Regions from separate parts of the Simiduia sp. 21SJ11W-1 genome, predicted to be linked through region 2. Evidence: predicted binding sites of a transcription regulator. Region 2 holds the regulator's gene; the other holds the start of a gene.
The links. Region 2 encodes FliA, which starts transcription of late flagellar genes. Its sites were predicted from a motif close to TAAAGTTATNNNNNNNNCGGCCGATANCC; they were not measured.
Positions count from the first base shown of each region.

Region 1: a site for FliA is predicted at 2,830-2,858, ahead of L1F30_RS13270 (PAS domain-containing methyl-accepting chemotaxis protein). Genes of this name have one in related genera too.

Region 1 covers NZ_CP090959.1:3,034,259-3,050,410, forward strand. Annotated here, with positions in the region: gene L1F30_RS13265 (hypothetical protein) at 1-920, shown strand, start outside; gene L1F30_RS13270 (PAS domain-containing methyl-accepting chemotaxis protein) at 1,192-2,766, opposite strand; gene L1F30_RS13275 (DUF4382 domain-containing protein) at 3,034-4,908, opposite strand; gene L1F30_RS13280 (hypothetical protein) at 5,005-5,790, opposite strand; gene gndA (NADP-dependent phosphogluconate dehydrogenase) at 5,911-7,440, opposite strand; gene L1F30_RS13290 (thiamine pyrophosphate-dependent dehydrogenase E1 component subunit alpha) at 7,836-9,014, shown strand; gene L1F30_RS13295 (alpha-ketoacid dehydrogenase subunit beta) at 9,017-9,994, shown strand; gene L1F30_RS13300 (2-oxo acid dehydrogenase subunit E2) at 10,020-11,261, shown strand; gene L1F30_RS13305 (hypothetical protein) at 11,428-11,634, shown strand; gene L1F30_RS13310 (DUF1330 domain-containing protein) at 11,672-11,995, shown strand; gene L1F30_RS13315 (hybrid sensor histidine kinase/response regulator) at 12,138-13,856, opposite strand; TPP riboswitch at 13,925-14,027, shown strand; gene L1F30_RS13320 (TonB-dependent receptor) at 14,102-16,152, shown strand, end outside.
Region 2 covers NZ_CP090959.1:1,847,793-1,863,944, forward strand. Annotated here, with positions in the region: gene fliR (flagellar biosynthetic protein FliR) at 1-617, shown strand, start outside; gene flhB (flagellar biosynthesis protein FlhB) at 628-1,764, shown strand; gene L1F30_RS08170 (SMP-30/gluconolactonase/LRE family protein) at 1,800-2,948, shown strand; gene flhA (flagellar biosynthesis protein FlhA) at 3,021-5,213, shown strand; gene flhF (flagellar biosynthesis protein FlhF) at 5,240-6,754, shown strand; gene L1F30_RS08185 (MinD/ParA family protein) at 6,784-7,608, shown strand; gene L1F30_RS08190 (RNA polymerase sigma factor FliA) at 7,611-8,360, shown strand; gene cheY (chemotaxis response regulator CheY) at 8,467-8,850, shown strand; gene L1F30_RS08200 (protein phosphatase CheZ) at 8,874-9,650, shown strand; gene L1F30_RS08205 (chemotaxis protein CheA) at 9,683-11,941, shown strand; gene L1F30_RS08210 (chemotaxis response regulator protein-glutamate methylesterase) at 12,013-13,032, shown strand; gene L1F30_RS08215 (flagellar motor protein) at 13,034-13,774, shown strand; gene motD (flagellar motor protein MotD) at 13,789-14,853, shown strand; gene L1F30_RS08225 (ParA family protein) at 14,915-15,709, shown strand; gene L1F30_RS08230 (chemotaxis protein CheW) at 15,712-16,152, shown strand, end outside.

The DNA.
Region 1 (16,152 bases), 1.2 Mb from region 2:
AATCCGAGAGCACCGTGCAGGTGCGCGGCAACCATTGGCCGCTCAAGGCCGCCTACGCGCTGCCGGTAGAACAACTAATCGATAAATCTTTTCGCTTTTATCAGATAGATGCCGTTGAAATTGATGTGCAGGTGCCACCTGAAAATCACCCTTTGTGCAGAGCCCTTGGCGACACATGCGCAGTGGTAATGCACGACACCCCAGACTGGGATGCCATCGCACCCGGTAGCCCCGCATACCAGTATCTGTTGGAAAATTCGCTGGTGAATATTCTGGATTTTGTGGTGCAACAAGGCTTTCATGAGAAGCACATCATTTATCTGGATCTGAAATCCCCACGCAAATGCCAGCTCACGGATTATGCCAACGACAGCTGTAAGCGCTACCCGGACCTATTGCTGCCAATATTGAAAAAGTACGTAGCTATTGAAAGGCACAAGGCACCCACGGCTACAGGGGGTGCCTCCTGGCTGCGGCTGGTTTCTTTTTCTCCGGGCCTTTTGCGCTACCTGCACCAGAGGTTTGAAGGGCACACACCCAGTGGCAAGGCGTTACGGGATGCCACAAGCTTCGGCTTTATTGCAGGCTACTCAGGCAAGGGATTTTTAGGCTTGAAACCTTTGCTCGCGCAAGCAAAAGGGCCTGTACCCGAGCTTTCAACAGCCATGAGCGAAACCATTGCCGCCGCACCCTACATCGATCGTATCTGGTTTTCCGTGCGAGGGCTTGAAAGCCCCGCAGAAGAAATTAATCGGTTGGCAAGCCTGCGCACTGTAGCCTTGAAAAATAACAGTGCACTTAAGCCCTTTGCATTTAGCGTAGCCACCTATGATGTTTCCTGGCAGGACTATCAATCAGGGCTTAGCGCACTAAAACCCGCACTGACCTCTTTTATGATCGACGTGGATACTTCGCCTTGATTACAACCTTAGGTAGCCAGGCTGTGAATATTGCGTTCAAGCAGCCAAAAAAGCACCAGATTTTGGCGGCGCCTGCTACCGCTGCCTTAAACTTTGCAGAGTGCTCAACCACACAACGTTCACCTATTGCTAAACAACCTCATCTTTGGCTGGCTACCTAGCAAATTTATGTAAGTAAAACTTCAAGGCCCCAGTTTTAGAAAAGCCTGCCCTTTGTGGCAGATAACAATCTACCTTCCAACTACATTCTTTGAAATCACGCATCTACACATTACGCACCAAAGCGCTCGATCAGCAAAAACTGGTGTTGCGCTAAGGTTTCCAGCTCGCCACACACCTGCGAGGTACTGACAGTTTCTTCACGTGTGGTTTTGGAAATAGACTCAATGGTTTGCGTGTTATCGTCTATGGCCACTGCCATTTCAGATTGACGCTTGGCAGACGATGCAATTTCACTGGCATTGCGGTTAATAATAGCCACCGATTCACTGATAGTCCCCAGTGCCTCACCCACGTTTCGCATCTCGGTTAAACTTGAATCTGCAAAGCGTGAGCACTCTTCCATGTTGGTTGCGGCATCTGTGGTAGCTGCACCCAAGTTCGCAATAATCTCCTGGATGTGCTGCGTAGATTCCTGAGTGCGCTGCGCCAGTGTCCGTACTTCATCGGCCACCACGGCAAAACCGCGGCCCTGTTCACCTGCGCGCGCAGCCTCAATAGCTGCATTTAAAGCAAGCAAATTGGTTTGCTCGGCAATGCCACGAATTACATCAACAACAGAGGCAATTTTCCCGCTATCTTCCGTCAGGCGCGCCATTACCGCTTCCAGGCTGCTCACCATATTGGTGAGATCTTTGATGGCGCCGTCTGCGGTATTTAACACTTGGCGGCCATCAGCCACCTGGGTTAATGCGCTTGACGTTAACTCTGATGTTTCACCGGCCCCTTGGGCCACTGAATGAATTTGCGACACCATGTCTCTGATGGCGGCACTCACCCGGCTGGTTTCGCTCTGCTGTTTTTCCATGCCTTGATTGCTGCTATTGGCCTGATTTTGCGCTACCTGGGCTTTACTAAGTAGCTCTTTCGAGGCCTCGCCAAATCGCAGCAATGCAGTGTTCAGCCTTGCCTGCTTGGCCAGAAAGGCAAGCTCAATAGTTCCGGCAGAATGGGTTTTCCCGGTATAAACGTAAGTGGCGAGCGGGTCGTCTAATTCGGCCTTGGCGGCCGCAAGCGCATCACTAATACGCGATTCACTAAACCAATGCAGCAGGCAACCAAACCCCACGCCTATGGCCAATTCAACAAGTGCTGCACTCAGGCTCAGCTGGCCCATAACGCCGAGCAGCACCCATAAAGCTACGGTCACCAAACTGCCCGCGCACACCGCGGCCGAAAACTTATCCCACAGCACTTTTGAGGCAGGCACCGCGTCTTTACCTGCGCGCAGGCGCCCATAGGCCTGTTCTGCCCGTGCCCTTGCCGGCTCCGGCAGTGCCACGCGAACGGATTCGTAGCCCACTATCTGGCCATGTTCTTTAAGCGGCGTCACATAGGCATCCACCCAATAGTGATCGCCATTTTTGCAACGATTTACTACAGCACCCATCCACGGGCGGCCGCTTTTCAAGGTGCTCCACAGGCCTTCAAACGCCGCCTGGGGCATATCCGGGTGGCGGATAATATTGTGCGCCTGACCTATTAATTCATCGCGTTCATATTGGGCGATTTCACAGAAGTAATCGTTACAGTAGGTGAGCACCCCCTTGGTATTGGTAGCGCTGATGATCTCTTTTCCTGGTTGAACCGGTACATTGCGCCCGGTCACTGGGCCTGTTTTACGCACCCTAGCCTCCTCAACATTTTGTCAGCTGCCCATCGGCAGGCCACCTTGCTATAGCAGCTTAGACGCTATCGGCGTGAGATCCGAAAATTTAAGCGGCAAAGCCCATCATGGCGGCTCAATCAACCTGTGCGGGCGAAACGCGGAGTTTTTACAGGGGCCAATACAAAAGGCCCTCAACTTATGTTGAGGGCCTATGCAAAGTAGTGGGCGAACTATTTGAACAGAAAAGCCTGCAGCACTTGGGAGCTACAGGCTAAAGCCTGCGCTTTATGCATCGGGCCCAGCCACCACAACCACCAGGCGCGCGGCAGTAAAAGTGTCGGTTTCTGGCTCCCAGCGGCCGCTGGCACTTAGGCGTGCAAGCTGTAACCCGGCTGTGGCCTGTTCATTGAGGGCGCTGCTGAATTCGGCAAAGTTTAGAAATACCTGCACCGATTCGCTGCCTTTCACCACCAGCGAATACAGCGCATTGGGAGCGCCTGCAGGTGCAATGGTCAACCGCTCTGTGCCCGCCAATGGCTCGCGAAAGCCGGCAAAGCTCACCAGGCCTTTATCGCTCTCAGTCACACTTAGTGCAATGGATTCAGCACTGGATTCCAACAGCCCGGAAGACGCCTTATCCCACGAGAGGTGCAAACCCGCACCCCGGTTAGCCACCTGTAAATCAATCAATGTGGTGGCTTCAAAATCCCAGGGGTTAATGGCGGCACTAGCACTGAAATCGTAGGGCGTAACCCAGCCGCGCGCTTTCAGGTAATCACCGGCTGCCAGCGTGTGCGGCAAACCGTTCTCGTAAATGCGATACAGCGCGGCATCTGCTTCGCTATCAACCCATTGGTAGGCGGCGGGCCTGCGGCCATTGAACAGCGACAACTCGGAAACCAGTATGCCATTGCTCACCTCTGTGACTTTTGCCCGCAATTGATTTTTCAGCAGGCCCACATGGCTAGCCTGCACGCCGTCACCGGCAACCTCGTCATACACGCGCACGCGCTGGCCGATGCTGACCGCCGAGCTGTCGAGCATATCCATCGCGCCTGGGCGGGAGATGTTTGTGCTGTCTGTTAAAGTGAACATCAACTCCGGGCTCACTTCAACAGACATGTCATCCGGTGTGAAACGCACGCCTTGCACCGTCACTTGATTGCCACTGCGGGCAGTTACCACGCCTTTAATAAACTCACCGCCAGCCCAGGGCACACTGCTGCCCGCATACACGGTATCCACCACCACACGCGCATCGGCTTCAACAAAGTGCCCGTGAGCAACAAGTGGCGTGTCTGCCGCCATTGCGGCCAAGGCCGTTAAACCTTCAGCGCCGCTATAACTTTGCTGATCAATTTCATAGGCGGCATCTTCCGCTACCGCTAAAGTAATTTCACCAAAGGCGCCATCGCGCAAATGAAACGGGCGAATAGCCAAAGTCATACTCGCATCTGCTTCATTCACGCTTTGAAGCAGGCCGCGAATGCGGTGATCGCGCGCGGCGTCGAGCAGCGGTTCGGCCACCCACACAGCGGCCACCTCGGTGGTTGCCGTGTCGTCAGTCACATCTTCAGGCGTGCCTGCGTCATCTGTCACCACCACATTGGAGGCGTCCAGATCGAAATCCAATGTAAAGCGCGCGGGCATGCCCGTGCGCAAACGCAAACCGCGATCGTCACCAAAGCCTGCCAAGTCAATCGCCACGCTTACCTCGCCAAGGGGGTTGTTTTGCGCATCTATCGCGGTGGCAGCTAACAGGTTGCCTTCTGCATCCTGCGTTACGATGTTGGCGTCGGCAAAGTTGAGGTTTGCTATGGCCTTGGTATATACACCCACAGGCACAGACGCCACCGATAAAATTTCTGTCACATCTGTGTACTGGGCAAAATCAATACGGGCGCTGTTTGGCAACACGCTGATTTCATCGCCGGCAAGATTCACCAGCTGCAAGCTATCCACGGCAACTTCGTATTGAATAAAATCGCCTTCGGCATCGGTAATACCGATGGTGAGGCTGGTGTTTTCAGCCGCGGGTTCTACCACCGGTTGATCTGGCTCGCCACTGGCACTGCCGCCGCCACAGGCCACCAAGCCACAACCCAATATCGCCAGAGCCAGCGGCCCCACCACAGTTTTTTTGATTTTCGAATATTCCATTGTCAGCTCCCAAAGCCAATTCGTTGAATGAACATTGGGTACAACGGCGCATCCGGCCATCGGTTGACACCTATACAAAAAATTAGTGCGCGGACATCAATTTTGCGTTACAGGCCAGGCTTCTAGGGCCTGCTGCAAATGGAGGAACAAGGTGAGCCGGCTACGGGGCACTAAAATCCGGCGCTGGAATTCATCGTGTGGCTGACGGGCGACGTAAAAACTGCCGGGTGCAGTATGGCTTGCCTGCCAATAGCGAAACAAGGATTCACTCACAATCCCAAAATCGCAGCGGTCCTGATCAAGCATTTCCAGCACCACCTCTTCACGGGTTGTTTTTATTTGGCGCAAAACACCTTCGGAGACAGCTTCACTCACACCCACATAGTAATTGCCCAACACCAGACAGGCGAGCTTACCGTGCAACGAGCTTGCATCGACAAATTCAAAAGGGCGAAGCGCCTTGGACACAAATATATCGCGATCGTTGAAAATGGCTGAAGTCCACCAGTAGCGCTGTTCATCCGGGTCTTTAAACCAGAGTGGATTAACGCCGATCACCGGCCCATCAAGCTGCCCCTGAGACAGCTTCCGATCCACGCGATTGCGCGGCAGATACTCAAGATAAAAGTGATACCCGCCAGGCACATTGTTCAGGTGGCTAACCAATTCAAAATAGTCACCCTGCTGGCTCGAGGGATCAACGATATAGGGCGGTTTATCGTGGTAGTAATAGAGCGGGATACTTTCGCGCTGGCTTTCAGAGTGCGCCTCAGATGCAGCAACGCCCTGAAACCCGCGCGGCGAAAACTCCTGGCCATAGAGCACACCACTGCCCAAGGCCGCGAAAAGTGGCAACGCTCGCGCTACCCGTAAAATTTTCACCCGCACCACGTTCAACAGCGCTACCAACGTCAGGCCTTGAATGAGCGACCTCCAATGTAGGATTGCAAAAAACGATCTGCCAGATCGAACGAGGCCCCGCCATGACCGCGGGGCAGGGATTTACTTCATTTTTACCATAGGGCGACCGGCCTGCCCCCACTCAACATGGTACTTCTTGCCACGGGGTTTATCGGTGCGCTCGAAGGTGTGGGCACCAAAGTAATCGCGCTGGCCCTGCAACAGGTTGGCGGGCAGTACCGCCGTGCGGTATGCATCATAGTAGCTCAACGCCGAGCTTAACGCCGCCACAGGCACGCCCCACAGGCTTGCGTTTGCCACGGCTTTGCGCCAGTTGGCTTGGTAGGTTGAGATCTGCTCGGCGAAGTAGGCATCCAGCAGGAGATTATCCAGCTCTTCATCGCGCTCGTAGGCATCGGCGATGGATTGCAAAAATACCGCGCGAATAATGCAGCCGGCGCGCCAGATTTTGGCGATTTCACCAAAGTTCAGGCTCCACTCCTGCTCACTGGCTGCGGTCTTCATCAAGTCAAACCCCTGTGCATAGGCACAGATTTTGGCGCAGTAAAGGGCGTCGTGCAGCTGCTCGATAATGGCTTCGCGCTCGGCCACATCGGGCAGGGCTTGATCTGGGCCTGCCAGCAGCCGGGCGGCTTTTACGCGCTGATCTTTCAGGGTGGAAATGGAGCGCGCGAACACCGCCTCTGAAATGGTGGGCGCGGGGCAGCCAAGCTGCAGGCTGCTGACGGCGGTCCACAGGCCTGTGCCCTTCTGGCCGGCCTTATCCAGAATCATGCTTACCAGCGGCTCGCCGGTTTCGCTATCTCGGGTATCCAGCACTTCGGCAGAAATTTCAATCAGGTAGCTGTTTAAACGGCCCTCATTCCAGCGCCTGAATACCGCGGCTACTTCGGTGTCGGTCATGCCCAGGGCGTCGCGCATTACCTGGTAGGCCTCGCATATCAGCTGCATGTCGGCATATTCAATGCCGTTGTGCACCATCTTTACATAGTGGCCTGAACCGCTCGGGCCAATGTAAGCCGCACAGGGCTCGCCCTTGGCCACTACTTCACCGGGGGCTTTGCGCTCAATGGGCTTGCCGGTTTCGGGGTCCACCTTGGCGGCAATGGCCTCCCACAGGGGTTTGATGCGCGTCCAGGCGTAGGGGTCGCCACTGGGCATGAGCGAAGGCCCGAAGCGAGCGCCCACTTCGCCGCCAGATACCGCCGTTGAGAACAAAATAAACTTGCCCTCATACTCTTTTTCACGGCGCTGGGTGTCTGTCCAGAGGCTGTTGCCGGTATCTACTACAATGTCGTCGGCCTGCAGGCCTGCATCTATCAGCTTGTGGCACACATCATCTACCGGGTCGCCAGCAGGAACAGAAACCACAATCAAGTGCGGCGCACTCAGGCTTGCCAGCAAATCTGTATAGGAATTGCAGGTAAATACCCGGGGGCTGGCATCGCCACGCTCGGCTTCATCCTGCGCCCTGAGCGCCTCAAGCTTGGTTTGATCAAGGTCAAAGGCAATCACGCGAAAGCCGTTATCCACAAGGTTCATGATGAGGTTCTTCCCCATCACGCCGGCGCCAATGAATCCAATATCACAAGGCTGATCAGTTACGGGCATGGGGCTAATTCCTCTGGCGGGTAAAAAGCCGCCATTTTACGCCAATCGCGCGCCCAATAGGGAGCCAATTTTCAGGAAATACCAAGGCCTGCCCCCGCCGCGCCGAGCCATATCAACTACCATTTATTATATTCTTGGTATAAGTCACTAATATTTATAACTTGCGAGCAACTAATATCCCAAGTGGCACCTTAGGCCCCTCAAGATAAGTAGGACTCACCAAAGCCTTGCATGCTAATTTTTTGGGCTATTGGCTGGGGTTGGAGCGACTACACTCAGAGACCCTGGCCGGGCCGGACAGAGCCACCGGCTAGACCTGCACAACAGCCATAACACGGCAGGCAGATGCTTATAAAAAGTCTCAATCCACACCACCTACGGGTAAGAGGTAACAGATGAGCGACAAAATCACCCACCAACTGCGACTGATGTCCGGTTTCGAACTGCCCATTCCCACCCTGAGCCTGCTAAAGGCCGACGGCACGCTGCACACCGGCGCCAAAGCGCCCAAGCTCAGCAAGGAAACCGCCCTGCGCATTTACGACACCATGCTGTTTATCCGCGTGTTGGATGAACGCATGGTAGGCGCCCAGCGCCAGGGGCGGCTGAGCTTCTACATGACTTGCACCGGCGAAGAGGCCGCCGTTATCGGCTCTGCCGCCGCCTTCGAAGACAAAGACATGATCATGGGCCAGTACCGCGAGCACGGCGCTTTGCGCTACCGGGGCTTCAGCACCGAACAGTTCATGCACCAGATGCTATCTAACAGCAAAGACCTGGGCAAAGGCCGCCAGATGCCCATTCACTATGGCAGCAACGCGCTCAACTACATGACCATATCCTCGCCACTGGCCACCCAGATTCCACAAGCGGCAGGCTATGCCTACGCACAAAAATTGGAAGGCCAGCAGGCCTGTACGCTGGTGTATTTCGGCGAAGGCGCCGCCAGTGAAGGCGATTTTCACGCAGGCATGAACATGGCCGCGGTACTTAAATGCCCCACGGTGTTTTTCTGCCGCAACAACGGCTACGCCATTTCTACCCCGGCAGATGAACAGTACGCCGGCGACGGCATTGCCGCGCGCGGTGTGGGCTACGGCATGAAAACCATTCGCGTAGACGGCAACGATGTACTGGCCGTATACGCCGCCTGCGTAGAGGCGCGCAAAATTGCCGTGGAAAACAACGAGCCGGTGCTGGTTGAAGCCATGAGCTACCGCCTGGGCGCACACTCCACCTCAGACGACCCATCCGGCTACCGCTCGCGCGATGAAGAAGACAAATGGCGCGCAGTAGACCCGGTGCTACGCATGAAAAACTGGCTGATTGCCAAAAAGTGGTGGAGTGAAGCCGAGGAAAAATCCCGGCTGGAAGCCTACCGCAAAGAGGTGCTGGATACCCTAAAGGCCACCGAAAAAGTGCCCGCACCCGAGCTTGCCGAGTTAATTACCGATGTTTACGACAAACCTTGCGCCAACCTGGAAAACCAGATGGCCGAGCTACGCGAACACATCGCCAAATACCCGGAAAAATACCCCAAAACCGCAGCCAGCGTTACCGGTAAGGAGCACTGATCATGGCTAAAATGAATTTACTGCAAGCCGTAAACAGCGCACTGGATCTGGCCATGGCCAACGACAAGCGCGTAGTGTGTTTTGGTGAAGACATCGGCAAGTTCGGCGGCGTGTTCCGCGCCACCAGCAACCTGCAAGAAAAGTACGGCCGCGCCCGCTGCTTTAATACCCCGCTCACCGAGCAAGGCATTGCAGGCTTTGCCATTGGTATGGCAGCGCAAGGCCATGTGCCGGTGGCAGAAATGCAATTTGCCGATTACATCTTCCCGGCGTTTGATCAAATCGTGAATGAAGCGGCCAAATTCCGCTACCGCTCGGGCAACCAGTTTAATGTGGCCGGCCTCACCATTCGCACGCCCTACGGCGGCGGCATTGCAGGCGGCCTGTACCACTCGCAATCGCCCGAGGCCTACTTCACCCAAACACCGGGTTTGAAAGTGGTTGTGCCCTCCACACCCTACCAGGCAAAAGGTTTATTACTGGCCGCCATTCGCGACCCCAACCCCGTAATTTTCTTCGAGCCCAAGCGCCTGTATCGCGCAGCCGTTGGCGAAGTGCCCGAAGACGATTTTGAATTGCCGCTGGGCGTTGCCGAAGTGGTGAAAGAAGGCGCAGACATCACGCTGCTGGCCTGGGGTGCCCAAATGGAACACCTGCAAGCGGCGGCCGCCATGGCCGAAGCCGAGGGCATTTCCTGTGAGGTGATCGACCTGCGCACACTGCTGCCGTGGGATGTAGACACTGTGGCCAAATCCGTGAAAAAAACCGGCCGCCTGCTCATCACTCACGAGGCCCCCATTACCGGCGGTTTTGCCGGTGAAATAGCCGCCACTATTCAAGATCACTGCTTTTTGTATCTCGAATCACCCATTGCGCGCGTGTGCGGCCTGGACACCCCCTTCCCCCTGGTGCACGAAAAAGAGTACATGCCCGATCAGTACAAAATTTTCGAAGCCATTAAACGCAGCATTCACTACTAAGCAATCAGGACAAGGATAAGACACCATGATTAAAGATTTTATTCTGCCCGATATCGGCGAAGGTATTGTGGAGTGCGAGCTGGTTGAGTGGCTGGTAAAAGAAGGCGACACCATTACCGAAGACCAGGCCGTGGCCGATGTGTCTACCGATAAAGCCCTGGTGCAAATTCCCTCAATGTACGATGGCAAGGTGGTAAAGCTCTATTACAAAGAGGGCGACATCGCCAAGGTACACGAGCCGCTGTTTGCCATTGAAATTAATGAAGGCCCAAGCACAGAGCCCGCCCCTGCGGCGAAGGCCGACGCCCCCGCACCAGATACCAAACCACCGGCCGCGCCGCAGCAGGCCGCCGTAGACGACAGCGCAGACGTCGCCTTTGAGCGCAACACCTCGCGCGCGCTCACCACACCTGCCGTGCGCCGCATTGCGCGGGAAAATGATGTAGATTTAAGCACCGTGCCCGCCACGGGCAAAAACGGCCGCATCTTGAAAGAAGACATGCTCAACTTCCTGAGTGGCGACACCCAGGCCAAGGCAGAGCAGCCGGCCACCAGCCCCAAGGCAAGCGTTGATCGCACCGAGCCCATCAAAGGTGTGAAAGCCGTGATGGCGCGCGCCATGCAGGAATCTGTGTCTAGCATTCCACACTTCACCTACGTGGATGAAATCGACATCACCGATCTTGTGACACTGCGCCTGCAATTAAAAGCCAAGTACCCGGACATCAAAATCACCATGATGCCCTTGTTCATGAAGGCCCTTTCGCTGGCGCTGCAGGAATTCCCCACCATGAATTCCCGCGTGAACGAAGACTGCACTGAAATCACCTACCTGGGTGCGCACAACATTGGCATGGCGGTAGATTCCAAAGTGGGCTTGCTGGTACCGAACATCAAAAACGTGCAGGCGCTCAGTATTCTGGAGCTGGCCGGTGAAATTTCTACACTTACCGAAAGCGCACGCTCGGGCCGCGTAAGCCCTGAAACATTAAAAGGCGGCACCATTACCATCTCGAACGTTGGCGCCATTGGCGGCACAGCGGCCACACCCATCATCAATAAGCCGGAAGTGGCCATTGTGGCGCTGGGTAAAATGCAGGCGCTGCCGCGCTTTAATGCCAAAGGTGAGGTAGAGGCCCGCAAGATCATGACGGTTAGCTGGTCTGGCGATCACCGCGTCATCGACGGCGGCACCATTGCGCGCTTTAACAATCGCTGGAAGGAGTTTCTGGAAGACCCGGCCAGCATGCTGGTTGCCATGCGCTAACAGGCGCTGGAACATAAAAAGGCAGGCGGGGTTACCCGCCTGCCTTTTTTATTGCCCGCCGCTTCGCCCGGCGCGTGATAACATCATCAAAATCTAAAAAATTCTAGCCATTCGGCCATAAATCAAGCCACTATAAAGTAACTCACCCCTATTCAGGAGCAGGCCCATGAAACACACACTCTTGGCATTCATAGTAACAACCACAGCGATCACAGCGTGCGATAGCAAACCACCGCAAGACGACACCCAGCCAGATGGCGTTATTCCACAGCATCAATTAGATGCGCTGGAGAAATCCAAAAATGTGGAAAACCTGCTCAAAGAAGCCGACAAAAAGCGCAGCCAATCTGCCGATGGCGATGGCGATGAATGATTAATCAGGCTCTGTAAAATAAAATTGAGGACACACCATGCCCGTACTGGCACTTAACCTATTCGATGTAGCAAACAAAGAAGAATACCTGGCCTATGTGCGCAAATCCGGCAAAGCGGTGGCAAGCCACGGCGGTGAAGTGATTTCCATCGGCAAGTTTCGCGAAGCACGCGCCGGTGACTTGGCGCCCCGCCAAGTAATGATTCTGGTGCAGTGGCAATCGGTTGAACATTTTGAAAACTACTGCAATAACCCGGCGCTAGCCGATATGCACCCGCACCGGGAAAAAGGCACCAGCAATTATATTTGGCAGCTGTTTGATAAACTGGAAGACTTCCGGCCCCTGTTAAAGGCCATGTAAGCAGGTAATCATCCGTAGCTGCCATGCTAATGGCGAAACCACCACCGGAAACGACATTAAATTTTGCGCACTTTCAGCCTTAAGTTAGTGCAGCACATGACCTAAACCTTGGTTTTAGGCCCGCTCAACCTAGCCGGCCGCCCTAACGCTTATTGGCGCAGGTTATGAGTAATTTATGCAATTGCTGTTTTTCTACAGGTTTAGCCAAGTGACCATTCATACCCGCCGCAACACAAAGTTCAATTTCCTCGCTGAGCACGTGGCCTGTTAACGCAAATATTGTGCACGCTTCCAACGCATGCGACTGCTCGTGCTCACGAATCGCTTTTGCAGCCAGCAGGCCATCCATAACCGGCATTTCACAATCCATAAGTATCACTTGAAAGGGCACATTCTTGATGACGGCGTTGAGCGCCTGAGCGCCGTTGGCCACCATTTCGGGTCGGATCTGGTAACGCGCAAGCAATCCCTTGATGACCATCTGGTTCACAGAGTCGTCTTCGGCAACCAGTACCCGTAAATGGCTCAAATCAGGCAATACCTCAGACGGCGCAATTTCCTGCTTGGGAGCCTGAGTGTCGGCCAGTGGTAACCACAGGGTAAAACAGCTACCCACGCCCACCGTAGAACGCACCTCTATGCGCCCCCCCATAGCCTCTGCAAGCCCTTTGCAGATGGCCAAGCCAAGGCCGGTGCCGCCAAACTTGCGGTTTACGCTGCTGTCGCCCTGCACGTAGCGGTGGAACAGGCGCGCAAGCTTGTCTTTGGCAATACCTATACCTGTGTCTTCAATGGCCACTTCCAGGCCTTGGCGCCACCCCAGCCTCACCTGGACTTCGCCTTCACGGGTAAACTTGAAGGCATTGCTTAACAGATTGACCAGGATTTGGCGCATGCGCGTGCTGTCGCCCTCCACCCATGCGGGCACGGCATCATCTATATCAAGGTGCAACGCAATGGCACCGGTTCTATGCTGAAAAAGCGCCGCAACCTCATGCACCAATGTGCGTAAATCAACGGGCCTGGCTTCCAGCTCCAACTGCCCCGCTTCCACCTTGGACCAATCCAGAATATCGTTAATTACGCCCATTAAATGCTGGCCGGAATGGGTAATAATTTGTGCCAGCTGTTGTTGCTCTGCCGTTAAACCGGCATCCATCAGTAAATCGGCTACCCCCAACACGCCGTTTAAGGGGTTGCGGATCTCATGAGACATTTGCGCCAGAAATTCACTCTTGCCGCGATTTGCCTCTTCTGCTGCAGCCATGGCATCTTCCAGTGCCGCCGTGCGCCTTTGCACCCGCAATTCCAGAAATGTCTGGTGCGCGCGCAACTCGTCATTGGCGCGGGTTAACGCATCATTAAGTTCGTGATTTTCAATTTCGGCCGCAATCCGGCCGGCAAATAATTCAAACAGGCCCTGCACCCTGTCTGGGTGGCGAATTTCCGTTTTATACAGAGCCACAATCAAGCCCAAACACTTACCAGAACGGTTATATAAAGGTGTTCCTATATACCCTTCTATTTGCATGTCGATCAGTAGCTGATCTTTCGGGTAAAGGCTGCAGATATCGCGTGGGTAAACACACACGCTGTTGTCTAGCACATCCTGGCAAGGGGTGTACGCTAGGTCGTACTCCATGTTGTCGCCCAGCTGGCCTCCGGCGCAAAGTGCCAAAGTTTTTACCCGGGTTTCGCCAGGTAGCAACCGGCTGATGAAGGTGAAGTCTGAGGCGATACAGGTTGCAAGCTGCTGTGTGATCGCCTGATAGAAATCCTTCCCGGCACTGTTGCCAATGCCTGACATAACCTTCGGGATGGTACTGCGGTAATAATCCAGCTCAACAATATTACTGTTCATCGTATCCTCCAACCACTGGCTTTCCAGTATAGCCAAGCTGACGGCGTTACTCGTTTGCTGGTACAATCTCGCCCGCCAAGGGGTGTCTGGCGCGCCAGACTGAGATGTCTTCGACGAACCCTGGAACCTGATCCGGCTAGCACCGGCGTAGGAATGGGCACAAAAGCGATAGCTATCGCCTGATAACTTTCCCCACCATCACGTCCTTTGCCGGATCTCAATTTTCCTGTTTGAATTGAGGTCCTATGAAACAGCTTTCTCATCACTTGCCACATAGCCTGCTGGCTGCATCCATTGCCATGAGCTGCGCCAATGCCAGTGCAAACGCACTGGAAGAGGTTACCGTAACGGCAGATTTCCGCGATGTTGCACTCACACAAGTGCCCGGCAGTATTACCGTTATTAACGCCCAAACCCTGCAAGATGAAAGCGCTCGCCACTTTGAAGATGTGCTTAACAACATTGCCAACCTGAACTGGTCGGGCGCCACCAGCCGCCCCCGTTACTTCCAGATTCGTGGCGTAGGCGAACAGGAAGACTACCAGGGCGCGCCCAACAGCTCGGTGGGCTTTATGGTTGACGACATAGACCTCTCGGGCCTGGGCATGGCCGCCAGCACCTTTGATGTGCAGCAAGCGGAAGTACTACGCGGCCCCCAGGGCACCCGCTTTGGCGCCAACGCAATGGCCGGCATGATCTACCTGAAAACCAACGACCCTACCGATGCGTTTACTTTCAAAGGCCAGGCCACGCTCGGTGAAGACAACCAGCAAGGCCTGGGTGTTGCGATTTCCGGGCCGATGACCGATACCCTAAGCTACCGTGTGGCAGTGGAAAACCAGCAACAAGACGGCTACCGCAACAACAAATTTTTAAACCGCACAGACACCAATGGCCGCGATGAGCTCACCACCCGCGCCAAATTGCGCTGGGCGCCAAGTGATGCATGGCAAGTTGATCTCAACTACCTCTACGCCAATCTGGATAACGGCTACGATGCCTGGACCCTCGACAACAACGGCTTTGACACCCTCACAGATAAACCCGGCGTAGACAGCCAGGAAACCCATGGCGGCAGCCTGAAAATTCACTGGGCCGGCGAGCAGTTGCAGGTAACGGCGATTACGTCTGGTACCGATACCGATCACCGCCACGCCTATGACGGCGATTGGGCAAACCCCGCCTACTGGGCAAGCAAATCCTGCACGGCCTACGACAGCGACTGGAACGTAATAGGCACTGAACCCTGCGTGTACGACTACATTTGGGATAAACAGGCAAGCCGCCAAACCCTGAGCCAGGAAGTGCGCCTGGCCTCTACTGCCAACAGCCAATTGTTTAACAACACCGATTGGCTAGTGGGTGTGTATCAACACACACTGGAAGAAAACAACGATCTCTACTCCGAATACAACACCTGGCCTGATGCGGTTTTACAATCAGACTACCAAGCCACAAACACGGCCGTGTTTGCCCAAACCGATACGCAGCTTTCCCGTGCGCTTGCGCTATCGATCGGTGTGCGCAGCGAAACCCGCGATGCCGATTACAGCGATTCCAACAGCGATGCGTTTTCGCCCTCTGAATCTATGTGGGGTGGCCACCTGGCGTTGAGCTACAGCCTGAATGATGCGCACACCAGCTACGCCCGCATTGCCCGCGGCTACAAAGCCGGCGGCTTTAACATGAGCCTGCCAGCCGCGCTTGCCGATAAAAAGCAATTCGACACCGAAAGCCTGCTGAACTACGAGCTGGGCGTTAAATCCGTTTGGGCAGAGGGGCGCGCCAGCACCGGCATTACCCTGTTTTACATGAACCGCGAAGATCAGCAGGTCTCGGCCTCGCAGCAAGATCCGGACGACCCGCAACGCTTCGTGTTGTTTACCGAAAATGCCGGCAACTCCAACAACTACGGGCTTGAAATTGAAGGCCAATTTGCCGCCACCGAAACCCTGGAAGTGTACGGCAGCCTGGGCTACCTGCAGGCCCAATACGGCGACTACAGCTACCAGGATAAATACGGCAGCCCCGTAGATCTCTCTGGCCGCGACCTCGCCCACGCACCGCGTTACACCTACAGTGCCGGCATCACCTTCAGGCCTGCAAACGGTTGGTTTGCCAACCTCAACGCCAATGGCAAAAGCGACTTTTACTATTCAGACAGCAACGATTCTACATCTGAAGCCTTTACGCTAGTCAACGCAAAATTCGGCTACGAAACCGAACAGTGGGCCGCCTACTTATGGGGCCGCAACCTCACCGATGAACGCTACGGTGTACGCGGTTTTTATTTTGG
Region 2 (16,152 bases):
TGGTTGCACCGGGTCTGCCCGAATTGCCTGCGGTATCGGGCTTTGGGTTAGATACCTGGCTATTGGTGCTGCAGCAATCACTCATCGGGCTTGCCGCAGGCTTCGCCATGCAGGTGGCTTTTCAGGTGGCGGTGTTGGCAGGCCAATATATCGCCATGAAAATGGGCCTTGGCTTTGCCTCAATGAATGACCCCGCCAGCGGCCTTACGGTTACTGTGGTTTCACAATATTATTTAATGCTCATTTCCATGTTGTTCATTGTGGGTGATGGCCATTTGCTCATGTTGAGCTTGCTGGCTGAAAGTTTTTATACCACGCCCATTGGTGTGAGCCTGCCGTTGGCGTTGCTAATGGATTTAGTGATGACCGGGAGTTGGATGTTTGGCGCAGCACTGCTCATTGCCTTGCCGGTGCTCACGAGTTTGATGATTGTGAATATCGGCTTTGGCGTAATGGGGCGTTCGGCACCGCAAATGAACATCTTCACTGTGGGGTTTCCCATCACCCTGATTCTGGGTGCATTTCTGATTTGGTTTGGCTTTACCACCTTTTTGGGTAACTACAACCGCTTCATGCAAGATGGTTTCATGATTTTACGGCATATCTGGAATATCTAGTTGAGTTGCTATGGCTGAAGAAAACGACAGCAGTCAGGAAAAAACGGAAGAGGCAACCCCCCGAAAACTCGAGAAGGCGCGGGAAGACGGGCAGGTAGCCCGCTCCAAAGAACTGACCACCACCATCTTGCTCATTACCGGCACCTTGGCACTCATGGCCAGCGGGGCGTTTTTGGGCAGAAAACTCATGCTGGTGTTTGAAGAATCCATGACCCTTGAGCGCGAAACCCTATTTGACCCTGTCTCCATGCTTACGCACATGGGCCATGCAATATTTGAAGCCTCACTGGGTTTGGCCCCGCTTTTTTTGGCGTTGATGGTGGCTGCGTTTGTGGGGCCTATTTCCCTTGGCGGTTGGCTTGTAAGCACCAAAGCGCTGGCCCCAAAACTTAACCGCATGGATCCGATTGCAGGCTTGAAGCGCATGTTTTCCATTAAATCGGTGGTGGAACTGCTAAAAGCCGTTGGCAAAGTAGGAATTATCCTATTGGTGGCTGTGCTAATGCTCAAAGCCTTGCGCTCGCAGTTGCTGGGCCTTGCCAGTGAAGCGCTGGGGCCTGCAATTATTCATGCGCTCTGGTTGGCGGCAATCTCAGCCCTTGTGCTGGCGGCCAGCACCATATTAATCGCAGTGGTAGATGTACCCTTTCAAATTTGGGATCACGCCAAAAAGCTGCGTATGTCTATGCAAGATATTAAAGACGAATACAAAGACACAGAGGGTAAGCCCGAAGTAAAAAGCCGGGTGCGCCAATTGCAGCGCGAAATGGCAGAGCGCCGCATGATGAGCGATGTACCAGAGGCCGATGTGGTTATTACCAACCCCACGCACTTTTCCGTGGCCTTAAAGTACAACCCTGAAACCATGGAAACGCCGGTGATGGTCGCCAAAGGCGCCGACAACATAGCCCTTAAAATACGGGAAATTGCCAATGCCCACGGCGTGGAAATTGTTGAGGCGCCGGCACTTGCGCGATCGATTTTCCACACCACAGAAATTGGCGACACAGTACCCGCGGGCCTGTATGTGGCAGTGGCCCAGGTATTGGCTTACGTATTCCAGCTACGCAGCCACAAGCAAGGCCAGGGTGATCGCCCGCAAAAACCACGGAACGTCCAAATACCTCCGAATTTACGTTACGATTAGCGCCTTTTTAACGGATTACCGCAAAGGATGTGGCCATGAGGGCAGGGGCGTTGTTGTTGAAAAGTGTGCTTGTAAGTCTACTGGGTGCGCTTGCTTATTTGTGTTTCTGGCCGGTGCCGGTTGATCCGGTTGCGTGGCAGGCGCCTGTTAATCAGGGTTATGTAGATGCCTATGCGCCCAATGAAAAGCTGCAGGCGGCCACGCCACTTGCGCTGAGCCTTCCCAATGGCCCGGCAGTAACCGGGCCTGAAGCGCTGGTGATTGATTCCCGGTCACGGCTTTATGTGAGCACCCACGAAGGCTGGATTTTGCGCTCTGAGAATTTTGGCGAGAGCTTTACGGCTTTAATCAATACCCAAGGCCGGCCATTGGGCCTTGCCCTGGATGCGCAAGATCGCCTGATCATTGCCGATGCCTATCGCGGTTTGTATCGCTACAGCGACGCCGCAGGTTTTGAGGCCTTGGTTTCCAGAGTAGACGGCCAAGCGCTGGGCTATGTTAACGATGTGGCTGTGTCCCCTACGGGGGTGATTTATTTCACCGATTCCTCGCAAAAATTTCCGGCCCGCGCCAACGGCGGAACATACCCGGCAAGCCTGCTCGACATCATGGAGCACGGTGGCCATGGGCGGGTATTTCGTTATGATCCTGAATCAAAGCAAACTTCGTTAGTGGCAGCCGGCCTACACTTTGCCAATGGCATTGCCATTGCGCCTAAGGCCAAAAGCGCAGTTATAACCAGTGAAACCCCTGGCCCTAAGGACGTGGACACGCTGCTGGTGGTTGAAACTGCAAGCTACCGTATTTGGCGCTTTCGCGTGGCCGGGGGTGAGCTTGTCGAGCGCACACTGGTTGCAGACAATTTACCCGGCTTCCCCGATAACATTGCCGCAACGCCTGCGGGCGATTTCTGGTTTGGCCTGGTGTCACCGCGCAGTGAACTGCTGGATAAACTCTCAGGGCAGGTATTTATGCGCAAACTGGTACAGCGTCTGCCAGCGGCCATCAGGCCCAAGGCCCAACACTACGGCATGGTGGTTAAAATGGATGTCAACGGCCGGGTACTCGAGCAATTGCAAGATCCCAGTGGGCGGTTTTTCACCACAACCGGGGCTGCAGAAACGGAAAATTTCCTGTTTGTGAGCAGGCTGCATGGCAAAACACTGGCGCGGTTAAATAAATAATCCACCCATAGCGGTTTAGGTACGCTTTTTGCGATAACCCCTCTATTACGAGGGGAGTGTCAAAAAAGCGTTATGGCCTTACCGGGATTCAGCAGCCTAGCGAGCTTAGATCGCCAGCAAATCGTCAGTAATATGTCGCACATGGGGCGGGGGAATCTTGGCATTCCTTTGCTGCTGCTCATGTTGCTCGGCATGATGACCTTACCCATTCCGGCGTTCCTGCTGGATGTGTTTTTCTCTTTTAATATTGCGCTCTCCATCGTAGTGCTGCTGGTGGGCGTGTATGCCTTGCGGCCACTGGATTTTGCGGTTTTCCCCACCATTTTATTGCTGGCCACCTTGCTGCGCCTGGCACTTAATGTCGCCTCTACCCGGGTAGTTTTACTGCATGGCCATGAGGGGGGGGATGCCGCAGGCAAGGTGATCCAGGCCTTCGGTGAAGTGGTGATTGGCGGTAACTACGCTGTGGGTCTGGTGGTGTTTCTGATCTTGATGATCATCAACTTCGTGGTGGTTACCAAGGGTGCCGGGCGCATCTCGGAAGTCAGTGCAAGGTTCACCCTCGATGCCATGCCGGGCAAACAAATGGCCATCGATGCCGATTTGAATGCAGGCCTAATCAATCAGGAAGAGGCCAAGCTGCGCCGCACCGAAGTGGCCAGTGAGGCAGATTTCTACGGCGCTATGGACGGTGCCAGTAAATTTGTGCGTGGCGATGCCGTGGCGGGCATTCTCATTTTGTTAATTAACGTCATTGGCGGCTTGATTGTGGGCATGGCGCAACACAATCTCGAATTTCAAGATGCCATGCAAAAATACATTTTGCTCACCATTGGTGATGGCCTGGTGGCGCAAATTCCATCGCTGTTGTTGTCAACCTCCGCCGCGATTCTGGTTACCCGGGTGAATACATCCGAAGACATGAGCCAACAGATCAGGCGCCAGATGTTTGACTCGCCCAAGGCACTGGCGGTGTCTGCCGGGGTGCTGTTTATCATGGGCGTAATTCCCGGTATGCCCCATGTGGCCTTTTTGGGCCTTGCCACGGTTGCCGGTGGCCTTGCCTGGTATATCCATAAACTGCGCTCACAGGGCGAGCTGGTTTCAGAGGCCGAGGGCGATACGCCAAAAGTCAAAGCTCCTAAAGACGCAAAACCCGGCCAGCCGGGCACTGAAGCCCAGGCAGCGCTCGAGCACCAGCGCGCGCCAGAGCCCGTAGAGGTGAGCTGGGATGACGTAAAGCCCGTGGATGTCATCGGCCTGGAAGTGGGCTACCGGTTAATCCCCATGGTTGATAAAACCCAGGGTGGTGAATTGCTTGGGCGCATTCGTGGGGTGCGTAAAAAAATGTCGCAAGAAGTGGGCTTTTTGGTGCCAACGGTACACATTCGCGACAACCTGGATCTGCTCCCCAATCAGTATCGCGTCACCCTGATGGGCGTTGCCGTGGCCGAAGAAGAAGTGCACCCGGATCGCGACCTCGCCATTAACCCGGGCCAGGTGTTTGGCGACATAGAGGGCATTGCCGCAAAAGATCCGGCCTTCGGCTTGCCCTCGGTTTGGATCAAAAAAACCGAGCGCGACCATGCGCAAACGCTCGGCTACACAGTGGTAGATGCCTCAACGGTGGTGGCCACCCATTTGAACCAGATTCTCAGCCAGCATGTGAGCGAATTGCTGGGCCTTGAAGATGTGCAGCAGCTGGTAGACATGCTGGGCAAAACCTCACCCAAGCTTGCCGAACATTTGGTGCCGGAAAGTGTGAGCTTAAAAACCCTGCTCAAAGTGCTGCAGCTGCTGTTGCAAGAGAATGTGTCTATTAAAGACATGCGCAGCATTGCCGAGGCAATCGCCGCTAACAGCGACAAGAGTCAAGATCCCGTCATGTTGATGACTGCGGTGCGCCAGGCCATTGCGCGGCAAATTGTGCAGGGGCTGGTGGGTAACGACACAGACATCCCCGTTTTCACCCTAGACCCAAGCTTGGAACAAATATTGCTGAAGACCTATCAGCAGAGTCAGAAAAGTGGCGATGGTGGCCCGGTAATAGAACCGGGCCTGGCCGAAAAGCTGCGCGAATCGGTGCAGCAGGTGGCCCATCAACAAGAGGGCTCAGGCGCGCCGGCGATATTGCTGGTGTCTGGCCAGATCCGCTACCAACTGGCTCGCTTCGTGCGCGCGTTTGTGCCCGATATGGTGGTGCTCGCCTACAACGAGATACCCGCCAATAAACAGATCACCATTGTAGGCAGCGTGGGCGCTTAGCCACTGCCTAACCTCAGGAGATACACATGGCCATCAAAAAGATTGTGGCAGCGAATATGCGCAGAGCGTTGGATATCGCCCGCGAACAATTGGGGCCGGATGCCATTATTTTATCTACCCGCAGGCACCCAGACGGCATAGAGCTGATGGCCACGGTAGAGGCCGAGGGCCGAGTGCCCGATGATCAGCAGGCATTTGCCGCGCAAAAAGCCGAGGCTGAAGCAGCGTTCCCCTTAAACAGCGATAACGCGTGGCAGCACCAAGATGCCGTATCTGATGCGCTGGCGCACAGCGCGCAAACCACTCAGCACGCGGCGCTGCCACAATCAAACCCGCGCCCGAAAGATATCAGCCAAAAGCTTTTTGGTGGTAAAACCGGCCCGGAGCTTGCAGCTGAAATCGAAGCTGCACGCCAGCGGATGCTGGCAAATCAGGCCCGCGAGGCCCCGCAGCGTGCGGGCGCCAGTAGCAATGTGGGCGCTGATGATGTGTGGGCCTCACAACTTACGCGCGAGCAGGCCCGCAAGGCCACGCCTGACAAACCGCAATACACCGCTCAGCCGAGCGCCAAGTCTGGCGTTGCGCCAAATGCCGAGCCCACGCCCGCACAAACCTTGCAGGCAAATGAAATGGCCCGCTTGCATGCGGAGCTGAGCGAAATGCGCACGCTGTTAAAACAGCAATTAGATCAATCAAATCGCGCAGGCTCCTTGTCTAATAACCCGGTAGTGCACAAGCTTGCAGGGCTGGGCTTGCCGGCCTTTCAATGTGAGCGCATAGCCGCGGCGGTAGATGGCGATCACGCGCCCGATAAGGCCTGGGCCGAGGCTTTGGCCTTGTTATCCCAAAGGTTGCCAACAGCCGGGCGCGATGTGGTGGCCAATGGTGGCGTTTATGCCTTTGTGGGCCCTACAGGCGTGGGCAAGACCACAACCCTTGCAAAATTAGCCGTGCGCCATGTATTGGCCCACGGCCCACAATCCCTTGCGCTGGTAACCACAGATAACTTCCGCCTGGCCGCCCATGAGCAAATTACCTCGCTTGGCCGTTTGCTTAAGGTGCCGGTAAAAGTGGTAGGGGAAGGCGAGTCGCTTGAACAAATACTGGTGAACCTGAGCCACAAGCGCCTGGTGCTTATTGATACCGCAGGCCTGCGCCATGGCGACCCGCGTCTGAAGCAGCAGCTTGCGCAGCTGCGCGAGGCCGGCAAGGTAAACAGCTTGCTGGTGTTGGCGGCAAACAGCCAGGCGCAAATGCTGAAAGCCAGCTGCCACGCATACGGCGCGGCCCACCCGGTTGCCACGGTGCTTACCAAATTGGATGAAACGCCGTCGCTCGGTGAAGCCATGGGCATGTTGTTGGCACATCGCTTGCCGTTGGCCTACACCACCGATGGCCAGGAAATACCGGCAGATATCCAGGTTGCCAAGGGGCATCAACTGGTGGCCAAAGCCGCCAAAAACCCGGTTCCCGTGGGTTCTTATGGCGTTGGAGTGCAAGCCGCTAAAGCCGGCCTGCAGGTTCAGGCCGAGCAACTATAATCAATGCAGGTTTTATTGTGGGAGCACGCATGGGCCACCATCCAGTTCAAGTGATCGCCGTAACCGGCGGCAAAGGCGGCGTTGGCAAAAGCAACATATCCGTCAATATGAGTATTGCACTGGCCCAGCTGGGCCGGCGCGTCATGTTGCTCGATGCCGACCTGGGCCTGGCTAACGTGGATGTGCTACTGGGCATTCGAGCCGAGAAAACCCTGGCCGATGTGCTGTCGGGTGATTGCAGCCTGCGCGATGTACTGATCAAGGGCCCGGGCGGCATTCGCATAGTGCCTGCGTCTTCTGGCGTGCAACAAATGGCGAGCTTGAGCCGTCAACAGCATGGCGCCTTAATTCGCGCTTTCAGCGATATCTCAGACCAGCTGGATGTGTTGGTAATAGATACCGCCGCCGGCATTAGCGATACCGTGGTGAGTTTTGTGCGCGCGGCCAACGAGGCGCTGGTGGTGGTGTGTGATGAACCGTCGTCGGTTACCGATGCCTACGCGCTCATTAAGCTGCTCCACAAAGATGCCGGCATGCAGCGTTTCAGGGTGGTGGCCAACATGACCCGCACATCGACGGAGGGCAAAAAGCTTGTCCATCGCTTACAGCAGGTGTGCGATAAATTTCTGGATGTGGCGCTGCAATTCGAGGGGGCTATTCCCTTCGATGAAAGCGTGCGCAAGGCCGTTCAGCACCAGCGCGCACTGGTGGAATACGCGCCGCAAGCCAAGGCCTCAAGTGCCATACGCGCCCTGGCCGAGCGGGTGGCGCAATGGCCCTTGCCGAAGGCCGCCACAGGAAACCTGGAGTTCTTTGTGGAACGCCTGCTGGAAAGCCCCGAAGTAGGTGCCTAATAATGGCCGCAGTAGAAGGATTAGCCATGTATGACCAGACCAGCCGACAATCTGGTGAGCAGATCCGCATTGAAGACTATGCGCCGCTGGTTAAACGTATTGCCTACCATTTGATGCTACGCATGCCTGCCAGTGTGCTCGTAGAAGATTTGATCCAGGCCGGCATGATCGGCCTGATAGAGGCCTCGCAGAAGTTTGACGCCTCAAAGGGCGCAAGCTTTGAAACCTATGCCGGCATTCGCATTCGCGGCGCCATCATGGATGAAACCCGCAAGGGTGACTGGGTTCCAAGATCTGTTCACAGAAATGCCCGCAAAATTACCCAGGCCATTGGCGAGCTGGAGGCCCGCCTTGGCCGTGAAGCCGGCGAAAAAGAAATAGCCGAAGCCCTGGAGATGACGCTTGAAGAATATCGCGCCATCTTGCAAGACACCACCAGTGCGCGCCTGTTCAGCTATGAAGAATCGGCCACAGACGACGATGCAGGCCCCACCAAGCCCGCCACCATTGGCCTTGAGGCCCCCACAGATGCCTTCGAGCGCGATGCATTAAAGCAATCGCTGGCGCGGGCGATAACCCAATTGCCCGAAAGGGAACAACTGGTGTTATCGCTTTATTACGACGAAGAGCTGAACCTCAAGGAGATAGGCCAGGTGCTGGGCGTGAGTGAATCGCGCGTATCACAAATACATTCGCAGGCGGCTGCTAGGCTTAAGGCCAAGCTCTCCGGCTGGACGTCGGCGGGCGAATAGATCAGCCGGCAATTAATTGACCAATTTTATGACTAAAACTGGCTAGTAGTATTCCAGCTACTAGACTGAAGATTAACGGAGTCCGGCAGTTACGACGGAGGTTGCTTTGGACAAAAACATGAAAATCCTGATTGTTGATGACTTCTCGACCATGAGACGCATCATCAAGAACCTGTTGCGCGACCTGGGGTTTAGCAATACACAGGAAGCCGACGATGGAGCAACAGCGCTGCCGATGCTTAAGGCCGGCGACTTCGATTTCCTGGTAACAGACTGGAACATGCCGGGCATGACCGGCATAGAACTGCTAAAGCAAGTGCGGGCCGATGAAAAGCTGGCATCGCTACCTGTACTGATGGTTACCGCTGAGGCCAAGCGCGACCAAATCATCGAAGCGGCCCAGGCGGGTGTCAGTGGCTATGTGGTTAAACCCTTCACTGCACAGGTACTCAAAGAGAAGATCGACAAGATTTTTGAGCGTGTGGGATAACACAGACAGTATCAAGGGTGCCCATGGAAAGCCAAGTGGACCAGAAGGCCAATCAGGAATTTGTGGCTGAGTTACGCGATTGTGCAAAAGTGCTCATCGAAAAGCTTGAGGGCGATAAGTTCGACGAGGCCTCCCAGCTCATCGAGCAAATTATCGCAAGCCGCGACCGTCACCTGTTCAATAATGTAGGCAAGCTTACCCGCGGCCTGCATACGGCAATCAGAAGTTTCAATATCGATTCGCCCATTTCACAGGATGAAAGCCTCACAGATGCGAGCGATCGCCTCAATTATGTGCTGCGTCTTACCCAGGATGCGGCCAATAAAACCATGGATAAGGTAGAGGCCTCGGCCCCGATAGCCATGGATCTAGGCAACGAAGCCCGCGCCTTAAAGGCGCAGTGGCAGGCGCTGATTCGACGCGAACTGAGTGCAGACGACTTCAGGGATTTATACCACCGCATTGAAACCTTTCTGGATCAAATGGAAACCGGGGCCGGTGCGTTGAACGCCAATTTGCAAGACATCATTCTTGAACAGGGCTATCAGGATCTCACAGGCCAGGTACTCAAAAAGGTGATGGACCTCGTTGCCGAGGTAGAAGGCAGCCTGGTGGATTTAATGCGCATTGCCGCGCAAGTAGAAGAAATTACAGGAATTCAAAAGCCCGTCGATAACATAGATGCCAAAGAGCCGAAAGGTTCCGTAGGCGAAGGTCCACAAATTCATGCCGACAAGCGCGAAGATGTGGTTTCAGGCCAAGACGACGTGGACGATTTGTTGTCCAGTCTCGGCTTTTGATGAGTTACGGCTGCCAGTTTAAGGAGCGCTGAATGGGTTTTGGCGATGACGAAGATATCTTGCAAGACTTCCTGGTGGAAGCAGGGGAGATATTGGAAAAATTGTCGGAACAGCTCGTTGAGCTGGAGCGTCAGCCAGATGATAAAGATCTGCTAAACGCTATATTCCGTGGATTCCATACCGTAAAAGGCGGTGCGGGCTTCCTGCAGCTTGGCGCCATGGTAGATTGCTGCCACGTCACCGAAAACCTGTTCGACATACTGCGCACCGGTAAACGCGCGGTTACCCCAGAGTTAATGGACGTCGTGTTACAGGCGCTCGATGCCGTAAATCTGCAGTTTGATCAAGTACAGCAGCGCGAATCCCCAACGCCTGCCAGCGCCGATTTGATTCATCAGCTAGAGCGGCTGGTAAACCTTGAAGATTTAAACGATCCGGCACCAGAGCCAGCAGCCCCCGCGCCGCAAGCGCAGGCCCCGGAGCCAAGCGCTGAAACCACCAAGGGCGCGCCCGGTGAAGACATTACCGATGCCGAATTCAATGAGTTGCTCGATGCAATCGACCCGCCCGGCACGGCTGCCGCTGCAGCGCCGCAGGCAGCCCCGGCTGTCGGTGGTGGCGACGATATAACCGACGATGAATTTGAAGCGCTGCTCGATGAGTTGCACGGGCAGGGCAAAGGCCCGAGCGTGAAGGCTGCGCCCGCGCCTGCACCCACACAGGCCTCTGCCTCGGGTGATGAAATAACCGAAGATGAATTTGATGCATTGCTGGACCAGCTGCACGGTAAGGGAAAAGGGCCGGGTAAAGCGCCTGCTCCGGCTGCGCCTGCACCGTCTGCTGGCGGTGGCTCGGGCGAGCTGATTACCGATGATGAATTTGAAGCGCTGCTGGATGAGTTGCACGGCAAAGGTAAAGGGCCAACTGCAGCGGAAGCCGCAGCGGCAGCCGCGAGTGCTAGCCCGGCCGCACCAAAACCTGCGCCTGCGGCCAAGCCTCAAGCGCCAGCCCCAAGCCCCAAGCCGGAACCGGCAAAAGCTGCACCTGCTGCCAAACCAGCTACCGGGCCCGCAACCCTTGTGGCAAAGCCTGCTGCCAAAGATGTAGCACCGCCACCGGCAGCGGAAACAACCGTACGGGTAGATACCCAGCGCCTGGATGACATCATGAACATGGTGGGCGAACTTGTGTTGGTACGTAACCGGCTTGTACGTTTGGGGCTTAACACCAACGATGAAGCGCTCAGCAAGGCGGTCAGCAATCTGGATGTGGTCACCGCGGATTTACAAACCTCGGTGATGAAAACCCGCATGCAGCCCATTAAGAAAGTATTCGGGCGCTTCCCACGGGTGGTACGCGATTTGGCGCGCACCCTTAAGAAAGACATCAACCTTGAACTGCAAGGCGAAGAAACAGACCTGGATAAAAACCTGGTTGAGGCACTGGCAGATCCGCTTGTGCACCTGGTGCGCAACTCGGTAGATCACGGTATTGAGTTGCCCGATGTGCGCGAATCCAAGGGCAAGCCCCGGGTAGGTAAAGTGATACTCGCCGCCGAGCAAGAGGGCGATCATATTCTGTTGTCTATCACTGATGACGGCGGCGGTATGGACCCGGAAAAACTGCGCGAAAAGGCCGTGGAAAAGGGCATTCTGGATGAAGACGCCGCCCAGCGTCTTTCAGATCCCGAAGCCTTCGCGCTCATTTTTGCACCGGGTTTTTCCACCAAAACCGAAATTTCCGATGTGTCTGGCCGCGGTGTGGGCATGGATGTGGTGAAAACCAAAATCACCCAGTTAAACGGCTCGATAGAGATTCAATCAAAGCTGAATGAAGGCACCCGTATCATTATCAAGGTGCCGCTCACGCTAGCGATTATGCCAACTTTGATGATTATGCTTGGCAAGCAAACTTTCGCCTTGCCACTGGTTAGCGTGAACGAAATATTCCACATGGATCTTACGCGCATTAACGTGGTAGACGGCCAGGAGTGCGTAACCGTGCGTGAAAAAGCCGTGCCGGTTTTCCACCTCAAGCGCTGGCTAATAAAAGGCGGCAAGCGCGAACAGCTTAAAGAGGCCCATGTGGTGATTGTAAACGTAGGCACGCAGCGGGTAGGTTTTGTGGTGGATCAGCTTATTGGCCAAGAAGAAGTGGTTATCAAGCCGCTGGGTAAAATGCTGCAGGGTACACCCGGCATGGCAGGCGCCACCATCACAGGGGATGGCACCATCGCCTTGATTCTTGATGTGCCGAGCATGCTGAAACGGTACGCCGGCCAGAAAAGGTAAACCATGTGGGGGTTGGCAGTTGAGACAGAGTCCATTCCTATAAACGCCCGCCCGGTTGTGGGTGGCCACCTATGACCATCAAAGTACTTATTGTTGACGATTCCAATTTCTTTCAGCAGCGCCTGAAAGAAATTATTGGTGCCCATGCGCAGTTAACGGTGGTGGGTGTTGCCGCCAATGGGCGCGAGGCTATAGAGAAGGCCAATGCCTTAAAGCCCGATGTCATCACAATGGATTACGAAATGCCCATGATGGACGGCGTCACTGCCGTGCGCCAAATCATGCGCGATCGCCCAACACCTATTTTGATGTTTTCATCGCTCACCTATGAAGGTGCGCGCACCACCCTTGATGCCCTTGAGGCAGGTGCAGTTGATTTTTTGCCAAAGAATTTTTCGGAAGTCTCAAGCGATTCTGAAACCCTCAAGCAAAAACTCTATCAAAAGATCATTGCCATCGCTCGGCCAAAAAACCAGGCGCCTGTGCCTGCTGTGCCCGCGGCCAAGCCCCAGGTACCCCTTAAGGGCCGCATAAAGTTGGTGGTGATCGGCGCTTCAACCGGAGGCCCGCTGGCGATTACCGATGTGTTAAAGCGGCTGCCGGCAAGCTTTCCTGTGCCCATTTTACTGGTGCTCCACATGCCGGAAAATTTTACCCGCGCATTTGCAGAGCGGTTAGATAAGCAGTGCGAAATATCGGTAAAAGAGGCAGCCACAGGTGATGTAATGCGCCCGGGCCTTGCACTGCTTGCGCCAGGGGGCAAGCAAATGATTCTGGAATCGCCCGCCGGCAGATCTGTGCAAATTATCGAGGGCGATGATCGGGTAAATTATAAACCCTGTGTTGATATTACCTTTGCCAGTGCGGCAAAGGTGCGCGGCGATACGGTGCTTGGCATAGTGCTCACGGGCATGGGCAGCGACGGTAAAGACGGCGCGAAATTACTGAAGCGCGCAGGCGCACGGGTATGGACGCAAGATGAAGCCAGCTGTGTTATCTACGGCATGCCCCAGGCCGTGGTGCGAGAAGGCCTTTCAGACCGTGTGGTGAAACTGCGTGAAATGAGCCAGTTGATGGTAGAGGAGCTCTAGTATGGATGTGCTCTCAATCATTGGCGTGATCATAGGGTTTGCTGCATTACTTGGCGGAAACTTTCTGGAGGGCGGCACCTGGACAAGCCTGCTCAACGGCCCTGCGGCAATTATTGTGATTGGTGGCACAGTAGGGGCCGCCATTTTACAAACCCCCAAGGCGCGCTTGGCGCGTTCATTGCGCTTGTTGCCCTGGGTGCTTAGCCCGCCCCCCACGCCCTTTGGCGAAGGCGTAAGGCGCGTGGTGAAGTGGGCTTTGGCTGCCAGAAAAGAAGGTTTACTGGGGTTGGAGTCACTATCTGAAACAGAGCGCGACAGCTTTTCACGAAAAGGCCTGCAACTGCTGGTGGATGGCGCAGAGCCTGAAGATATCCGGCGGGTATTGGAAAACGACCTGATTCTACTTGAAGGGCGAGATGTAGACGCCGTTAAATTTTATGAAAGCATGGGCGGTTATGCGCCCACTATTGGTATTCTGGGTGCGGTAATGGGCCTGATTTCCGTGATGCAAAACCTTGCCGACCCCTCGCAATTGGGCCCCGGCATTGCGGTGGCCTTTGTGGCCACGATATACGGAGTAGCTCTGGCGAACCTGTTGCTGATACCCATCGCCAATAAACTTGCCATGTGTGTGCAGGAGCAAAGCCGTTACCGCGAGCTGCTGCTCGAGGGCATTGTTGCCATCGCCGAGGGTGAAAACCCCCGCGCCATTGAGATGAAACTCAATGGCTATGTGGTGTAAGGGCGCAACGTCACATGCCTCGCAGACGCCCGGCCCAACTGGCAGTAAACCACGAGCGTTGGCTGGTGTCTTACGCGGATTTCATCACGCTACTGTTTGCGTTTTTTGTTGTGATGTATTCCGTATCGCAGGTATCGGAAACCAAATACCGCGTGCTTTCAGATACCTTAGTGAGCACATTCAAGTTCCAGTCTCAAACAATCAACCCCATTCAGGTAGGGCAGCCCAGTTTAAGTAGCGACCCGTCAGTTATAGACACCCAATCACCAAAAACCGGTGAAGAGCAGGGCGATGGTGCCTTTCAGCAAGACACAGATTTGCCACACATGGCAGAAAACCTGCGCACAGCGCTTTCAGATTTAATTGAGCGAGATCTGGTAGATATTAAAAGTAATGAATACTGGTTGGAAATCGCCCTTAACAGCAATGTGTTGTTTGGCTCTGCCAGTGCCGACCCAAGCCGCGATGCGCAATTAATTTTTGCGGAAATTGCCAAACACTTAACCGGCGCCGAAAACCCCATTCAGGTTGAGGGCTATACGGATGACCAGCCCATTCGCACAGACCGCTTCCCCAGCAACTGGGAACTTTCAGCCGCAAGAGCCAGTGCAGTAGTGAAACTGCTCCAGCAGCAAAACATTGCACCCGACAGGCTGTCTGCCGTAGGTTACGGTGAGCACCGGCCCATAGCCGACAACAGCACAGAGGCAGGCCGTGCACAAAATCGCCGGGTATCGCTGATGATCGCCAAATCGAGCCTGGCGCGGCCAGAAAAAAGCCTGATCGATGCACTCGATGATTTTTCCGGCAAGGGTGACTTTACAAACCCTGGAGCCCAAATCCTGCCAAAGGATTTATCAGGCACGGATAATGCATCGCCAAATAATGATGACCTGCAGCCCGCAACGGCAGAAGGTGACAATGGCGCTGGTGCACCGGCCAATTCAGGGCCTTCAGAGGAAGGGCACCTAACCACAAGGCGCGGCCTACAGGCTATCAAGCTTGAAAGCGGCGGCATTTTATTTACCAGTGATCCGGCGCGGCTGGAACAAGCACAAGAGCAAGAGCAAAATAACTGAACGCAAGGCATGCGGAGCTAAATATTTAGTGTCATAAAATTGACGAAACGGTGATTAAAGCGTGGAAATCTGGAGTGTAGCAAATCAAAAAGGTGGGGTAGGAAAAACCACCACAGCGGTATCGCTTGCAGGCTTGTTAGGAGAGCAGGGCAAGCGGGTATTGCTGGTTGATTTAGATCCGCACGGCTCACTGTCCAGTTATTTTGGCTATGATCCCGATCAACAAGAGCAGGGCACATACGCCCTGTTCCAGCAAAAAGACACCCTGGCCGCAGCGGCCGTTCAGGCGCTGCAGGTGAGCACGTCTATGGACAATGTGGCGCTGCTGCCAGCTTCAACGGCGCTTGCCACGCTTGAACGCCAGGCCATTGGCCGCGATGGTATGGGGTTGGTGGTTGGCAAAGCCTTAAAGTTGATCCAGCAAACAGTTGATGTTGCAATAATTGATAGCCCGCCATTGCTGGGTATATTACTTGTTAACGCCCTGGCCGCCTGCGATAAGCTGGTTATTCCGGTGCAAACGGAATTCCTGGCGCTAAAAGGCCTGGAGCGCATGACCCACACGCTGGCCATGATGTCGCGCTCGCGCAACAAGTCTGTGGGTTTCTCCATTATTCCCACCATGTACGATCGCAGAACCCAGGCCTCTGTGGCCAGCCTTCGCCACTTGCGCAACCATTACGGCGATGACGTATTCCCGGGGCGCATACCGGTAGATACTAAGTTTCGCGATGCCAGCAAGGCGGGGCTTTTTCCACACCAGTTCTCCAACGACAGCCACGGCGTGGATGCCTATCGCCAGTGTGTTAAGTGGCTACAAGGCCTGAACGCAGGCTCTCTGGAGCAGGTGTCGTGAGCATGGGGGCTGCGCAAAATTCCGTGGCTGACTATCTGGCTGAACTGCTGGAAGAGCCACAAGAGACGCTAGAGCCGCTAGACCCACAAAAGTCTGGTGTTGATGCTGAAACCACAAGCAAAGATGCACTGGCGCGTAAATCTGAACTCGGGCCTGCATCAGGCGCGCAGGCTTTATCTGAATCCGCAGCAGAATTTGACCTGGAATCAGTAATAGACTCGAAAACAACAGCCCATCAAAGCGCCGAAGAACCGCCTGCGGCCAACCCCACAGAAAATGCGACTGGCAGTGGGCTGATTGATCAGAGCACAGGCCCTGGCGCGCCAGCAGCCAGCGCCCCCCAGCAAGATATAACCCCTGAGCTTGATCTGGCGCCAGCCCGTAAAGAGCCCTCAGAGCATAAGGAGCCCTCAGCGCATGAAGAGCCCTCAGCGGGTAAAGAG